4 regions of the Streptomyces sp. NBC_01304 genome follow, and region 3 is predicted to be linked to each of the others. Evidence: riboswitches for the same ligand, from Rfam matches in the RefSeq annotation. Region 3 holds a riboswitch; each other region holds the start of a gene.

Region 1 (3,825 bases), 8.3 Mb from region 3:
CCCCGGCCACCGGGTAGGGCACGAAGGTGCTGCTGTTCTCGTCGATCGCGAGCCGGCGGTCCAGGGGCGGCACGGCCCGCTGCGGGCAGTCGATGCGTTCGCAGAGGCGGCAGCCCATGCCGATGGGAACGGCGGCGGAGATGTTGTCGAGGTCGAGGCCGTCGGAGTAGACGAGCCGGGCGGCATGCCGGATCTCGCAGCCCAGACCGATGGCGAAGGTCTTGCCGGGCTCTCCCCAGCCGCCCCGGTGGCGGGTGGCGGCGCGGGCCGTCCACAAGTACCGCTGGCCGTCCGGCATCGCGGCGACCTGGACGTGGATGCGGCCGGGGGCGGCGAACGCCTCGTAGACGTTCCACAGCGGGCAGGTGCCGCCGGCCCGGGAGAAGTGGAACGCGGTGGCCGACTGGCGTTTGGACATGTTGCCCGCCCGGTCGACCCGGACGAACGAGAAGGGGACACCACGCAGCCGGGGGCGTTGCAACGTGCTGAGGCGGTGGCAGATGGTCTCGTAGCCGAGACCGAAGTGGTCGGTCAGCCGCTCGATGTCGTAGCGGAACTCCTCCGCCGCCGCGTGGAAGCGGCGGTACGGGAGGATCAGGGCTGCGGCGAAGTAGTTGGCGATGCCGATGCGGGCCAGCGGCCAGGCGGCGGAGTCCGGCGCGAAGTCCTCGGAGGCGAGGGCGGAGAGTTCATCGGCGTACTCCAGGAGCGCCAGCTGCGTCGCCATCCGGAACGCCTGCTGGCCGGGGCGCAGCCGGGCGGAGAGGTTCAGGACCCCGGCCGCCGGGTCGTAGCGGTGCAGCAACTCGCCGCAGTCCGCGGCCAGTCGTACGCCGTGACGCTCGGTGAGACGTGCGGACAGGCTGCGCACCACCTCTCCCGGGCGGATGCCGGTCTCGGCGGCCAGCCGCTCCGCGGCGAGGTCCGTGTCGTGCAGATAGTTCTGGCGGCGGTAGAAGAACTCGCGTATCTCCTCGTGTGCGGAACGGGGTTGGGCCGTCGTACCCGGCCCCCGCCCCTCCGCGGCTTCGGTCAGCTGCTCGGCGAGGTGCTGGTTGCGGCGGCCCAGGTCCACCAGGAGCTGCGCCGCCGCAGGGGTGCGCGAGGCCAGCTCCGCGAGGTCGGTCGCCGACACCCGGCCCGCGGCGACCTCGCCGGTGAGGGCGTCCCGCAGGTCGGCCACGAGGCGGCTGGTGTCGCGCTCGGAGAAGAAGCCGGGGTCCACGCCGAACGTCTCCGTCAGGCGCAGCAGGACGGGCACGGTCAGCGGCCGCGAATCGTGCTCCATCTGGTTCAGATAGCTCGGGGAGATCGCGAGGACCCGGGCCAACTCGACCTGGCTCATGCGCCGTTCCTCGCGCAGCCGCCGCAACCGCGCTCCGGCGTACGTCTTGCTCACCCTTGGCTCCTGTCCGGTCACGATCGTCGGCACCGCGTCGCGATCGTAACCACGGGGCGGTTCGCCCCCTTCGGGAGGAGACCGCCATACCCGTACTCCAGCCGCATCCTCTAGGCTGGGTGCGCAGCTGGTTCGCCCCGTCCGCCAGGCGGGAGGCGTCGTAAGAGGGAACCCGGTGTAAATCCGGGACTGCCCCGCAGCGGTGAGCGGGAACGACCGCCGTCATACGCACTGGGCCCGGCCGGGTCTGGGAAGCGACGGCCAGTAGGTGTCCTCCTCTTGGAGGGCGTGCTCGCGAGTCCGAAGACCTGCCCGTTGCCCGCGCGCGATCCCTCGTGCGCGGACATCCCGGTGACCTCGTGGGCGGGTCGGCGTACATATCGGAGGAACACCGCGTCCGTAGTGCGCGTGCGGTCCGTCCGATGTGTCATCCCCCTTCGCGTCCGTGTCCCGTCGCCGGGATCTCAGGAGTCATCTCGCGAAGGAGATTTCCGTGACAGCGAAGTCCGCAGCCGCGGCGGCGCAGGCCACCGTGTACGGCTACCCCCGCCAGGGCGCGCAGCGCGAACTGAAGAAGGCCGTCGAGGGGTACTGGAAGGGCCGGATCGGCGCCGACGCCCTCAAGGAGATCGCCGAGGGCCTGCGCCGGGCGAACTGGCAGCAGTTGGCCGACGCGGGCGTGCACGAGGTGCCGACCGGCGACTTCTCCTACTACGACCACGTCCTGGACACCAGCGTCATGGTCGGCGCCGTCCCCGCCCGGCACCGCGCGGCCGTCGAAGCGGACACTCTCGACGGCTACTTCGCGATGGCCCGGGGCAACCAGGACGTGGCACCCCTTGAGATGACCAAGTGGTTCGACACCAACTACCACTATCTTGTGCCGGAGTTGGGGCCGGACACGGTCTTCGCGGCGGACTCCGCCAAGCAGGTGGCCGAGCTCAAGGAGGCCCTGGCGTTCGGCCACACCGCGCGCCCCGTCCTCGTCGGGCCCGTCACGTACCTGCTGCTCGCCAAGCCCGCCCCCGGCGTCGCGCCCGACTTCGAGCCGCTCACCCTGCTCGACCGGCTGCTCCCGGTGTACGCGGAGGTCCTGGCCGATCTGCGGGCGGCGGGCGCCGAGTGGGTGCAGCTGGACGAGCCGGCCCTGGTCCAGGACCGCACCCCGGCGGAACTGAACGCCACCGCCCGCGCCTACCGCGATCTGGGCGCCCTGCCCGACCGGCCGAAGCTCCTGGTCGCCTCCTATTTCGACCGGCTCGGCGAAGCGCTTCCCGTGCTCGCCAAGGCGCCGGTGGACGGGCTGGCGCTCGACTTCACCGGGGCCGCCGCCGCCAACCTGGACGATCTCGCCGCGGTCGGCGGGCTGCCGGGCAAGCGGCTCGTCGCGGGCGTCGTCGACGGCCGCAACGTCTGGATCAACGACTTCGAGAAGTCCCTGTCCGTTCTCGGCACCCTGCTCGGCCTCGCCGACCGGGTCGACGTGGCCGCCTCCTGCTCGCTGCTGCACGTGCCCCTCGACGCGGCCGCCGAGCGGGACATCGAGCCGCAGATCCTGCGCTGGCTGGCGTTCGCCCGGCAGAAGACGACGGAGATCGTCACCCTCGCCCGCGGCCTCGCCCGGGGCACCGGCGCCATCGCCGCCGAACTGGCCGCCAACCGGGCCGACCTGGCGTCCCGGGCCGGCTCCCCCATCACCCACGACCCGGCGGTGCGGGCCCGCGCCGCCGCGATCACCGACGCGGACGGCCGCCGCTCGGCGCCGTACGAGGCGCGGGCCGCCGCCCAGCGGGACCGCCTCGGGCTGCCGCTCCTGCCGACCACCACGATCGGCTCGTTCCCGCAGACCGCCGAGTTGCGCACGGCGCGCGCCGATCTGCGCGCGGGGCGCATCGGCGCGGCCGCGTACGAGGAGCGCATCGAGGCCGAGATCCAGGAGGTCCTCGCCTTCCAGGAGAAGGCCGGCATCGACGTCCTGGTGCACGGCGAGCCCGAACGCAACGACATGGTCCAGTACTTCGCGGAACAGCTGAGCGGCTACCTCGCCACCCAGCACGGCTGGGTCCAGTCGTACGGCACCCGCTATGTGCGGCCGCCGGTCCTCGCCGGGGACATCTCCCGCCCCGAGCCGATGACGGTGCGCTGGACGTCGTACGCCCAGTCGCTGACCGACCGGCCCGTCAAGGGCATGCTGACCGGTCCGGTGACCATGCTCGCCTGGTCGTTCGTACGCGACGACCAGCCGCTCGGCGACACCGCACGGCAGGTCGCGCTCGCCCTGCGCGACGAGGTCGACGACCTGGAGGCGGCGGGCACTTCGGTCATCCAGGTCGACGAGCCCGCCCTGCGCGAGACGCTGCCGCTGCGGGCCGCCGGACATGCTGCGTACCTGGAGTGGGCCACGGAGTCGTTCCGCCTCAGCACCG
Region 2 (3,825 bases), 3.3 Mb from region 3:
CGCTCATCGGCGGGATGCTGGCCGGAGCCGCGGCCCTGGCCGTGGCGGGGCGGCTCGTGAGCCGTCGTCGGCGTCGTCGCTCCGAGTGAGTCGGTGAGATGGCCGACGAGAGGTCGCCGGTGTCCAGCCGGCTGCTCACCGGTCTTGCCTGGGTCGTGCTCCTCGCCGGTCTGCTGGTCTGGGGGAGCGATCTGACCGATGTGCCGCAGAGCGGCCCGAGCATCGGTGACGTGTCGGGGATCGGGCAGCCCGCCGAGGTCCAACTGCCGCCCGCCCACAAGCCGTTGCCGCCCGCCCGGCCGCACCGCGTGGACATCCCCGCCATAGGAGTGCAGGCCCCCGTCGTGAAGCGGGGCCTCGACGCGGAAAGGGCCATCGACCCGCCCCCGTACGACCAGAAAGGTGTGGTCGGGTGGTACGGGGGCGGGGTGAAGCCCGGTGCCAAGGGGGCCGCGCTGTTCGTCGGGCATGTGGACACCGAGACGCAGCCCGCTGTCTTCTACAACCTCAGCACGCTGCGCCCGGGCCAGCAGATCCGGGTGACCCGCGCGGACGGCTCGCTCGCGGAGTTCACCGTCGAGGACGTCCAGGTCTTCACCCGCGACCGGTTCGACGCACAGCAGGCCTACGGCGCCCGCGAGCCGGACCGGGCCGAGCTGCGCCTGATCACCTGCGGCGGCACCTTCGACCGGGCGGCCAAGGCGTACACGTCGAACGTGGTGGTCTCGGCCTACCTCACGGGCACCGGGCCCTGAGCCACCCGGCCCGACTCAACTAGGGCCTGTCTTCAAACTCCCGTCTGCCTCGCGACGCCTGGCACGCTCCCCCAAGCTCTTCGAGCAGGGGGGACCCCCTCTCGCCGCACCGGGCGAAAGACCAAGTACGTCCGGCCCATCGACGGGGCCTTCCGCCCGGCACGCCGAGAGCACGCACCAGACGCCGCAGGCTGATCCACAGAGATCGGGGAGACAGGCCCTAGCCCACCGGCACCGGCCCTTGACCCGAAGCCTCCGCGGCGGCCGGGGCCGGAGCGGCGGCGCGGGCGGCGGCCCGCAGGCCGAGTGCGCCGAAGACCGCCGCGAACACGCCCCAGAGCAGCACGTGTGAAGCGATCGAGAGGACCCGGAAATCCCACAGGAGCGTCGCCGCGACCGGGACCTCGTCCGGGTTGCCCGGCAGCGCGAACAGCGCGACCAGGACGGCGATCGTGGCCACCGCGACCGCGAGGTGCCTGACCGGCACGGAGCGGGACGCGAGGCGTACGTACACCTGCCAGACCAGGACCATGCCGAGCACCCCGATGGCGACCGCGGCCAGCCACAGGGCCTGCCGGTTGGCGACCGTGGTGGAGTCGCCGACGCCGGGCGGGTTGGCCGGGTAGCGCAGCCCGGGGAGCAGCGAGACGGCCAGGAAGGCGGCCGTGGAGAAGGTGAGGGCGCGCGTCCACGGGGAACCGGCGGTGGGCGTGCGGCGGTGCACCAGGGCGTAGGCGACGGCGAAGAGCAGGCCGAGGGCGAGGCCCGCGACGATCGCCGTGACGACCAGGCCGAAGTGCTGCTGGGAGCGCGTGAAGAGCTCCTCGTGGTGCTTGACTATCGCGCCGGCCGGCTCGTGCTTGTGGCCGGATTCGGAGCGTGCCTCTTCGAGGCGGATCGCCTTGTCCATCAAGGGCTCGGCGAGCAGCAGGGAGAAGAGACCGGTGGCAAGACCGGCCGCTCCTCCTGCCGCAAGACCGCGCCCGAGCAGGGGGAGTACGGGTGAAGACATGGTGCGAGCGCCCCGATCAGTGGCAGGGGGCGCCGAAGAGGTGCCGTCCGTCGTGGGAGAACTCGTGCAGGTAGTCGCCCGTCGCGGCGATCATCGTTCCGTTGTCCAGGAAGATCGCGTACAGCGCCACAAGAGCGATGATGACCGCGGCCGAGGCGATCAGCAGGTCGCGGGTGCGGGTGGTGGCGGCCGAAACCGCCGCGGTGTCGGTGTGCTGCGCGTGCTGCAGAGACATACCGGTGACCTCCTTCTGGGGTTTCCACGCCCCATGGCAGGAGGACGACGGGTTCAGTTCCTGACTTCCCGTACGCGTCACCGGAGGGTGGCGCGTGGGGTCACAGTGGCGGGACCGCCCCGGAGTTGCACCGGGTTCCTGTCAACCGTCGCCTCAATGTATGGACTTGTCGTCCGGGAGAGTCGCAGTCCACGGCAACCCCTGTCAACCAGGCCTGCCTGTCCTTTGCGAGGTCACCGGGGGCGGCAAGGGGGGCTCTTGGAGGCTCGGGGGGCGCACCTGACCCGGCCGGTGACCCGCTCCCCCCGGAGCCGCCGGCCGGGCCGGTCCTCGACCGCGCGCGCTCGGGCTGCGGGAGTAACCCGGCGCCGGCACGGGAGGTTCTGAGGCCAGTCCAGTTGTTCTGGCGTGTGGCCGGGGGCTGGGGCCGTTGAACGGCAACTCTGCGTAGAGCCGTTGGCCCAACTCTAGAACGGATGAACGCCAAGGCCTAGAGGCACTTTGACGCCAAGTCGTGGCCTGGTGGCGGTGGGTGAGTTCTGATCACGGCTGCCGTGCCGCGCGATCACGGCAGCCGCGCCTCCCGACCGCGACCGCCGGGCGTCCCGATCAGGACGGTGTGTTGCGTTCTCCACGCAGCGCATAGTCGTCCAGATCCCCGTCCATCACGGCCTGCGCGACCATGCTGAGCGGCCGGCGGGCCGTGCGGGCATGGCGGCGCAGGGCCCGGAAGGCTTCGTCCACCCCGACGCCCCAGCGCTCGGCGAGCAGCCCCTTGGCCTGCTCGATCAGTACGCGGCTGGTCAGCGCGGTCTGCAACTGCTCGGAGAGCTCCCGGCACTGGGACATCTCGCGTTGGTGCAGCAGACCGATGGTCGCGGCGTCGGCGAGCGCCTGGGCCAGCTCCACCTCGGCGCGGGGCCGCTGGTGCGTGGTGAAGACGATCACCGCGCCGAGCACGGTCTCGCGCAGCCGTAGTGGCACCGCATAGGTGGAGCTGATGTCCTGGACCCGGGCCCGCACGGTGAAATCCGGCCAGCGGGTGAGGGTTTGGGGCTCGTCGAGCGGCACCGGCCCGACCGGGGCGCCGGTGGTGAAGCTGTCCAGGCAGGGCCCGCCGAGGTGCTGCACCTCGAGCAGACCGAGCACCCAGTCGTCCCGGTCCGAGCTGGTGACCAGGGAGACCTGCTCCTCGGAGAAGAGCACGACTCCGGCGGCCACCGCCCCGAGCAGCTCCACGCAGCGGTCGGCGAGGCGTGCCAGGTACTTGGCCGGATCGAAGTCGGTGGTCAGGGTGTCGGCGGTCTCCACGAAGGCGGAGGCCAGCCGCAATTGGCTCATGGAGTGTTGCATGGTGGCCTCTCTCGACCGATTCAGTTGGCAGGCATCTCCGCGCCTACCCGATCTGGGAAGGGTGTAACGGCTCATCTACGAAGAAGATGCAGGCCCCGGTCAGCCTCGTGGCGTGCGGGTACGTATGTCAGGATTGGGAGCCGGACGGTGCACCCAAGGGGGAGTGGATGTACGGCAGCGATGACCGCCGTAAGCGCAGGTCTGCAGGTGCGGGGGTGAAGGCTTCAGCGGTGGCCGTGGGGGCGGTGCTGCTGCTCGCCGGCTGTTCCGACAGTGGCGGGGACCCCGACGCGCCCAAGACTTCGGGAAAGCAGCAGCCGAAGGGCACGGACCCCTACTGGGTCAACCCCGATGGGAACGCGGCCAAACAGGTCGCCACCTTCCTCGAGGACGGCAAGAAGGACGACGCCGAACTTATCAAGAAGATCGCGGACCAGCCGGTCGGTCAGTGGATCGGGACGGAGAACGCG
Region 3 (3,825 bases):
AGCGCGGGATTGTGGCAGTAGCCGCACCGCCAGGGACAGCCCTGACAGAACACGGTGGTGACCAGCCGCCCCGGCCAGTCACAGCTGGACAGCCGGGCCCAGCCGCCGACGCCGATCACGCCCCGGCCCCGGCCGCCGCTGTACGGAAGGGCAGGCGCTCGGCGTGCTCGCCCTTCTTGCCGATGTTGAAGGAGGCCACGGGCCGGTGATAGCCCATGACCCGCGTCCACACCTCGCAATCCCCGCCGCACTGGGGGCAGTTGGCGTGCTCGCCGCTCAGATAGCCGTGCTCGGGGCAGATCGAGAAGGTCGGGGTCACCGTCAGGTACGGCAGCGAGAAGCGCTCCAGGGACCGGCGCACCAGCTCGCGGCAGGCCGTGGCATCGGAGAGGCGCTCCGCCAGGTACAGGTGCAGCACCGTGCCGCCGGTGTACTTGCCCTGCAGCTCGTCCTGCATCTCCAGCGCCTCGAACGGGTCTTCCGTCCAACCGACTGGCAGCTGCGAGGAGTTGGTGTAGTAGGGATTCTCGTCCGTGCCCGCCTGGAGGATGCCGGGGAAGCGGCGCCGGTCCTCCTTCGCGAAACGGTAGGTGGCGCCCTCGGCCGGAGTCGCCTCCAGGTTGTAGAGATGCCCGGTCGCCTCCTGGAACGCCACCATGCGCGCCCGTACGTGATCGAGCAGGCGGACGGCGAGGGCATGGCCCTCGGGCGCGGTGATGTCGTACGCGTCGTGCGTGAAGTTGCGGATCATCTCGTTGATGCCGTTCACGCCGATGGTGGAGAAGTGATTGCGCAACGTCCCCAAGTAGCGCCTGGTGTACGGGTACAGGCCGCCGTCGATCAGCTCCTGGACGGTGACCCGCTTGATCTCCAGGCTCTCGCGCGCAAGGTCGAGGAGACCGTCGAGAGCCGCGAACAGGCCGCGCTCGTCGCCGGCGTGCAGATGCCCAAGGCGCGCACAGTTGAGGGTGACCACCCCCAGGGAGCCGGTCTGCTCGGCGCTCCCGAAGAGCCCGTTGCCCCGCTTGAGCAGCTCGGTCAGATCCAGCTGGAGCCGGCAGCACATCGAGCGGATCATCCCGGGGCTCAGCTCGGAGTTGAGGAAGTTCTGGAAGTACGGCAGCCCGTACTTCGCGGTCATCGCGAACAGCCGCTCGGCGTTCTCGCTCTCCCAGGGAAAGTCCGCGGTGATGTTGTACGTCGGAATCGGGAAGGTGAAGACCCGCCCCGTGGCGTCCCCGGCCGTCATCACCTCGATGTAGGCGCGGTTGATCAGGTCCATCTCCGCCTGCAGCTCCCCGTAGGCGAAGTCCGCCTCCTCGCCGCCGATCACCGGTATCTGCTCGCGCAGGTCCTCGGGGCAGGTCCAGTCGAAGGTGAGATTGGTGAACGGGGTCTGGGTGCCCCAGCGGGAGGGCACGTTGAGGTTGTGCACCATCTCCTGTACGCACTGCAGGACTTGGTCGTACGTCATGGCGTCCTTGCGCACGTACGGCGCCATGTACGTGTCGAAGGAGCTGAACGCCTGGGCCCCGGCCCACTCGTTCTGCAGCGTGCCGAGGAAGTTGACGATCTGCCCGACCGCAGAGGAGAAGTGGCGCGGCGGCGCGGAGTCGATCTGGCCCGGCACGCCGCCCAGACCCTCGGCCAGCAGGGTGCGCAGGGACCAGCCCGCGCAGTAGCCCGCGAGCATGTCCAGGTCGTGGAGGTGGAGGTCGCCCTCGCGGTGTGCGCGGCCCACGGCCTGCGGATAGACCTGGTCCAGCCAGTAGTTGGCCACGACCTTCCCGGCGGTGTTGAGGACGAGGCCGCCGAGCGAATACCCCTGGTTGGCGTTCGCGTTGATCCGCCAGTCCCGGCGGTCCAGGTACTCGGTCACGGAATCCACGGCGTCGATCTGTGTCACGTCGGCCCTCCCACGAGGCAGCACGGAGAATCGTCCGCACCGCGCGGGCATGCGCGGTGGGTGGCCGGCAGGTATCGGGCTCGGGCCGCTGTGCGGTCCCACACCGTTGCGGGGCAGCCCCGGATTCCCACCGGGTTCCCTGTTGCCTCGGCGTGCGTACCCGGATGTACCCGGACGTTCCGCCGAACCAGCTGCCGCAACACTACATGTGGGGATCAGGGCGACATGCCGACACAAGATGGTGGGTGACGTTCGGCCCCGAGGGCGGGGCTTTGGTCCCGTCCGGGGGTGCCCGAGTGTTACGCGGAGGTGGCCTGCCGTGCGCGGGGCGGGCGCGGCCCGAGTGAGGCAGGGGCAACCGGGTCCTTACCGCACAGAAACCGTGCGGGGCAGGCCGGTTCGTAACGTCGTACGGTGTGATCCGCACGCAGCAGCCCCCCGCCAAGACGCCCCCCACCCGGACGCCCGGCTCGCAGGTGCCCGCCACGCAGGCGCTCGCCACACCACCCGCGCGCCCGGCCCGACGGCATCGGCCCCGCACGCGCTCGCTGCCCGCCCTGCCCGGCTGGGGCTCCATCCGCGGCCGGGTCGCGATCGTGCTCGCCGTGCCCACCTGCCTGCTCCTCGTCGTGACCGGCCTCGGCGTCGCCGACCGGGCCGCCGACTGGTCCGCGGCGCGCGAGACCGCGGGCCGCGTCGACCTGGTCCTGAAGGCGCAGGGCCTCGTCCGTGAACTGCAGCGCGAACGCGGCCTGACCAACGGCCTGTTGGGCGGCGCCGGACAGTATCGCGACGACGTCTCGGCGCAGCGCAACCGCACCGACCGGGCCCGCCTAGCCTTCGAGGCCCTGCTCGCCGCGGGCGGCGCGGGTGCCGACACCGCCGGTGCCGCGGCGGATGCGCTCGCGCCGGTCACAGCTCTGGGGGCGGTACGCGCCCACGTCGACGACGGCAGCGCGGACAAGGCCCCGACCCGGACCGCGTACACCAAGGCGATCGAGGGGCTGATCGGCGCCGCCGCGGCCGAACCGGTCCGCGGCGACCGGGCGCTCGCCGACGCGATGGGCGCCCTGACCGCCCTCGCCAAGGCCACCGAGGCGGTCGCCCTCGAACGGGGCCTGCTGAATGGGGTGTTCGCGGCCGGCCGGTTCAAGGGGGAGGAGTTCCTCGACTTCACCGAGGTGCGCGCGGACCGCCTCGCCTTCCTGCGGCAGTACGCGGACCTTGCCACCCCCGACCGCACCGCGGCCCTCGACGCCGCCTTCGACGGCCGCGCCGCCCGCACCGCCACCGGCCAAGAACGGCAGGCCGAGCGCGGCGCCGACGGATCCCGCCTCACCGTGGACCCGGCAAGCTGGTGGGCCTCGATGACCACGCTCGTGGATCAACTCCACGACGTACAGCGGCAGATCGGCGGCGAGGCCCGGGCGCGCGCCGACCGGCTCGGCGACGATGCCACCGCTCAGCTCGGCGGATTCATCGGGCTCGGCGTGCTGATCCTCGCGGTGGCGACCGCCCTCGCGCTGCTCTCCGCCCGCTCGATCACCCGGCCGCTCGGCGCACTCGCCGACGAGGCCGACACCGTGGCCCGCGCCGGGCTGCCCGCCGCGGTCGCCCGCATCCAGGACGCCGGTGCCGACGAGGACATCTCCGTACGTACGTCGTCCGAAGTGCCCGACAACGCCCGGGAGTTCACCCAGCTCGCGGCCGCCCTGCACAACGTGGAGCGCACCGCCCTGCAGCTCGCCACCGACCAGGCGGTGCTGCGCCGCAACAGCTCCGAGTCGCTGGCCGGCCTGGGCCGCCGCAACCAGGCACTGCTCTCCCGCCAACTCCGGCTGATCACCACCCTGGAGAGCCAGGAGGTCGACCCCGACGCGCTCGGTGAGCTCTTCGAGCTGGACCATCTGGCCACCCGG
Region 4 (3,825 bases), 1.8 Mb from region 3:
TCCACATCGGTGAAGTTGGACATCAGCGGCACCGCGCACACGGCGACCCGCAGCACGTCCTCGCCGACCGGGGGAGCCACGACCGACTCCCGCACGGTGCCGCGCAACGACACCCGGAGCCCGTCCTCCTCGTCGATGCCGAGCCCGTGCGCGAAGGGCAGCACACCGTACGTACGCCGCCCGGTGAGGTTCTCCAGCATGTCGAGGCCGGGTTCCAGGAGGGACACATCGCCCCGGAACTTGTTCACCAAGTACCCGGCCACCAGCGCCTGGTCCTCCGCGCTGAGCAGCGCCGTCGTACCGAAGAAGGACGCGAAGACCCCGCCCCGGTCGATGTCGCCGACCACGACGACGGGGAACCGCGCGGCCCGCGCGATGCCCATGTTCACGATGTCCGTACGCCGCAGATTGATCTCGGCCGGACTGCCCGCCCCCTCGCAGATCACCGCGTCATAGCTGCCCCGCAACTGCTCAAGACAGTCCACGACCGTCCCGAGCAACGCCTCTTGGCGTCCCCCGTGATAGCCGCGCGCGCTCATCTCGCCCACCGGCTTGCCCATCAGGACGACCTGGCTGGAGCGGTCGCTGCCCGGCTTGAGCAGCACCGGGTTCATCAGCGCGGTCGGCTCGACGCGGGCGGCCTGCGCCTGCATGGCCTGGGCACGGCCGATCTCGGCGCCCTCGCGCGTGACGAACGAATTCAGCGACATGTTCTGCGCCTTGAAGGGCGCGACCTTCACGCCACGGCGGACCAGCCAGCGGCAGATCCCGGCCGTGACGACGCTCTTCCCGGCATCGGAGGTGGTCCCGGCCACCAACAGTCCACCGCTCATGACCTGCACCTCTTCTTCCGTACGAGGATCCGCGCCGCCGCACACACGGCGAGCGCCCCCCAACTCACCCGCCGCGAAAGCCGCACGGCCCGCTCGATGTCGTCGACCCCCACTTTGCGCCCGGCCGGGTTGAGCACCGGCCGGTGCTCGACGCGTCCGCCGTACGACAGGGTCCCGCCGAGCCGCACCCCGAGCGCGCCCGCGAAGGCCGCCTCCACGGGGCCCGCGTTGGGGCTCGGATGCCGGTCCGCGTCCTCGCGCCAGGCCTTGGCCGCACCGCGCCGGTCCCCGCCCGCGACCACCGCGAGCGCCGCCGTCAGACGGGCCCCAGGCCAGCCGGCCACGTCGTCGAGCCGGGCCGAAGCCCAGCCGTAGCGGCGGTACTTGACCGACTTGTGCCCGACCATCGCGTCGAGGGTGTTCACGGCCCGGAACCCGACAAGCCCCGGCACCCCGCCGACAGCTCCCCACACGAGCGCCCCGACCACGGCGTCGGAGGTGTTCTCGGCCACGGACTCCACGACCGCGCGCGCGATCCCGTCCTCGTCCAGGGCCTGCGGGTCCCGCCCGCACAGATGGGGCAGCCGCTCCCGCGCCACGTCCACGTCACCCGCGGCCAGCGCGCCCCCGATGGCCCGCGCCTCCCGGCCGAGCGAAGTCCCGCCGACCACCGCCCAGGTGGCGGCGGCCGTCAGCGCGAAAGAGGCGCGACGAGAGGCACGTACGGCATGCGAAACCAGCGCGGCGGCGCCCACGGCACCCCCCACGCACACAGCGGTGTGCAGCGCGCCCCACCCACGGTGGTCACGCCACAGCACCCGCTCGACGGCGCCCGCCGCGCGCCCGAAAGCGGCGACCGGATGCCCACGGCGGGGATCGCCGAGCAGCAGGTCGCCGAACAGTCCGGCGGCGGCGCCGTACGCGAAGTCGCGATCGGCAGGCACGGTTCAGCCCGCCGCTACGCCTCGAAGGACCCTGAAACAGGAAGCACTTGACGCACTGGGTGCCCGCAGGGGCACAGGGACAGCTGAACGGCAGCCGCGCATGGCGAATGTCCTCACTCAGGGTCCGCGCCCTGGTTCGACGTGACCGGCGGAGAGAGTTCCTGGCTTCCGGGGGAGTGAACCCCCGGTGACAGTGGCGGGACCGCGCCGGATTCGCACCGGCTTCCTCTGCTGCCGCCGTAATTGGCTCCGGAAGTCCACCACGCTCCGCGAGGCCCGTCAACTCGGCTTTGACCTGCGGCTAAAGAGTGTGCCGAGGCCCACACGAGGACACACGAGAGCGGCGCCCGGCGACCTCGGAAAGTCGCCGGACGCCGCTCGCGTCGCGGTGCTCCGGATCCGTACCGTCAGGTGACGAATCCGTCGATCGCCGCCGTCAGGTGACGATCAGGAAGATTCCGTACGAGACCGCCGCCGCGCACAGTGCGAAGCAGGCGTACGCCCCCGAGCGCGCGAGCGCCGCGGAGCCGCCGGAAGCCGCGGCCTCCTCCTGCTTGGAGAGACCGAGGATGCCCAGGGTGAACAGGGCCACCAGGGAGACGGTCGCCAGAAGGCTGACGCCGAAGACGGAGCCGAGAGCTGCCCAGTCGATGTTCATGCTGCTGTCCTTACTCTCCGAGCCCGGGGGCTCAGACCGTCGCCGTAGCCGGGCGCGCGGGATCCGCGACGGCGGGGGCGGTGGGGGCCGGGATGGTCGTCTTGACGTCCTCGGACGTCTCGACGGTGGCGGCGGCCATACCGGCCGGCGGCGGGGTGACCGCGGCGATCGCGGTGGTCACGACGCCCGCGGGCTCGGCCTCGGCGACATCCGTGATCTCGTCGTTCACGACGTTGGTGTGGTCGACGACCTGGCGGCGCGAGATGAACCAGATCGCGGCACAGGACGCGACCAGGAAGACCGCGACGGCCGCGATGCCCCAGTCGCCCTGCCGGGCCACGAACTCGGCGCCCGCGGCGACCAGACCGGCGGCCGGCAGGGTCAGACCCCACGCGACGAACATCCGGGTCGCGGTCGACCAGCGCACCACGCCGCCCTTGCGGCCGAGGCCCGCGCCCATCACGGCACCCGAGCAGGAGTGCGTGGTGGAGAGGGAGAAGCCGAGGTTCGACGAGGCCAGGATGACCGAGGCGGCCGAGGTCTGGGCGGCGAAGCCCTGCTGCGGCTGCAGATCGGTGAGGCCCTTGCCCATGGTGCGGATGATGCGCCAGCCGCCGAGGTAGGTGCCCATCGCGATGGCCAGACCGGCCGAGACGATGACCCAGACCGGCGGGTTGGAGCCGGGCGCGAGCGCGCCGCCGGCGACCAGGGCGAGGGTGATGATGCCCATCGTCTTCTGCGCGTCGTTGGTGCCGTGCGCGAGCGAGACGAGGCCGGCAGAGGCGATCTGGCCGCCGCGGTAGCCCTTCGCGGAGGACTTCGCGGTGATGTTCTTGCCGAGCTTGTACGTCAGCCGGGAGGCCAGGTACGCGGCGAGACCGGCGACCAGCGGAGCGGCGAGCGCGGGGATCAGCACCTTGGTGACGACGACACCGCCGTTGACACCGGAGAAGCCGATGGACGCGACCGTGGCGCCGATCAGACCGCCCATGAGGGCGTGCGAGGAGCTGGAGGGAAGGCCGACCAGCCAGGTCAGCAGATTCCACAGGATGGCGCCGACGAGCGCCGCAAGGATGACTTCGGGCTTGATGCCGTCTTCACTCACCAGACCGCTGGAGATCGTCTTGGCGACTTCGACGGACAGGAATGCTCCGACGAGGTTCAGCACCGCGGACATGGCCACCGCGGTCTTGGGCTTGAGTGCGCCGGTCGAGATGGTCGTCGCCATCGCGTTGGCGGTGTCGTGGAAACCGTTCGTGAAATCGAACACGAGAGCTGTCACGATCACAATCGCGAGCAGCAGCGTTATGTGTTCCATTTACCCAGGCAATCGCTCGATGTCAGTGGCTGGACGAACGTAAGCAACCTGAGTGAACGGAAGATGAACTGG

Evidence for each region. A riboswitch is a leader RNA that binds a small molecule or an ion and turns the genes downstream of it on or off. The one in region 3 is predicted to bind cobalamin.
Region 1: it holds a riboswitch for cobalamin, as region 3 does, so the genes downstream of both, metE (5-methyltetrahydropteroyltriglutamate--homocysteine S-methyltransferase) here and OG430_RS45405 (ribonucleoside triphosphate reductase) in region 3, are expected to answer to the same signal.
Region 2: it holds a riboswitch for cobalamin, as region 3 does, so the genes downstream of both, OG430_RS30420 (CbtB domain-containing protein) here and OG430_RS45405 (ribonucleoside triphosphate reductase) in region 3, are expected to answer to the same signal.
Region 4: it holds a riboswitch for cobalamin, as region 3 does, so the genes downstream of both, OG430_RS37170 (cobalamin biosynthesis protein) here and OG430_RS45405 (ribonucleoside triphosphate reductase) in region 3, are expected to answer to the same signal.

What each region holds. Positions count from the first base shown of each region.
Region 1 covers NZ_CP109055.1:1,767,769-1,771,593, forward strand. Annotated here, with positions in the region: gene OG430_RS07795 (short-chain fatty acyl-CoA regulator family protein) at 1-1,399, opposite strand, end outside; cobalamin riboswitch at 1,511-1,729, shown strand; gene metE (5-methyltetrahydropteroyltriglutamate--homocysteine S-methyltransferase) at 1,893-3,825, shown strand, end outside.
Region 2 covers NZ_CP109055.1:6,844,509-6,848,333, forward strand. Annotated here, with positions in the region: gene OG430_RS30405 (hypothetical protein) at 1-89, shown strand, start outside; gene OG430_RS30410 (class F sortase) at 99-755, shown strand; gene OG430_RS30415 (CbtA family protein) at 976-1,767, opposite strand; gene OG430_RS30420 (CbtB domain-containing protein) at 1,784-2,002, opposite strand; cobalamin riboswitch at 2,036-2,187, opposite strand; gene OG430_RS30425 (ANTAR domain-containing protein) at 2,612-3,343, opposite strand; gene OG430_RS30430 (glycoside hydrolase family 6 protein) at 3,523-3,825, shown strand, end outside.
Region 3 covers NZ_CP109055.1:10,108,044-10,111,868, forward strand. Annotated here, with positions in the region: gene OG430_RS45400 (anaerobic ribonucleoside-triphosphate reductase activating protein) at 1-119, opposite strand, end outside; gene OG430_RS45405 (ribonucleoside triphosphate reductase) at 116-1,906, opposite strand; cobalamin riboswitch at 1,956-2,113, opposite strand; gene OG430_RS45410 (sensor histidine kinase) at 2,323-3,825, shown strand, end outside.
Region 4 covers NZ_CP109055.1:8,355,854-8,359,678, forward strand. Annotated here, with positions in the region: gene OG430_RS37165 (cobyric acid synthase) at 1-833, opposite strand, end outside; gene OG430_RS37170 (cobalamin biosynthesis protein) at 830-1,777, opposite strand; cobalamin riboswitch at 1,863-2,034, opposite strand; gene OG430_RS37175 (hypothetical protein) at 2,214-2,435, opposite strand; gene OG430_RS37180 (inorganic phosphate transporter) at 2,467-3,753, opposite strand.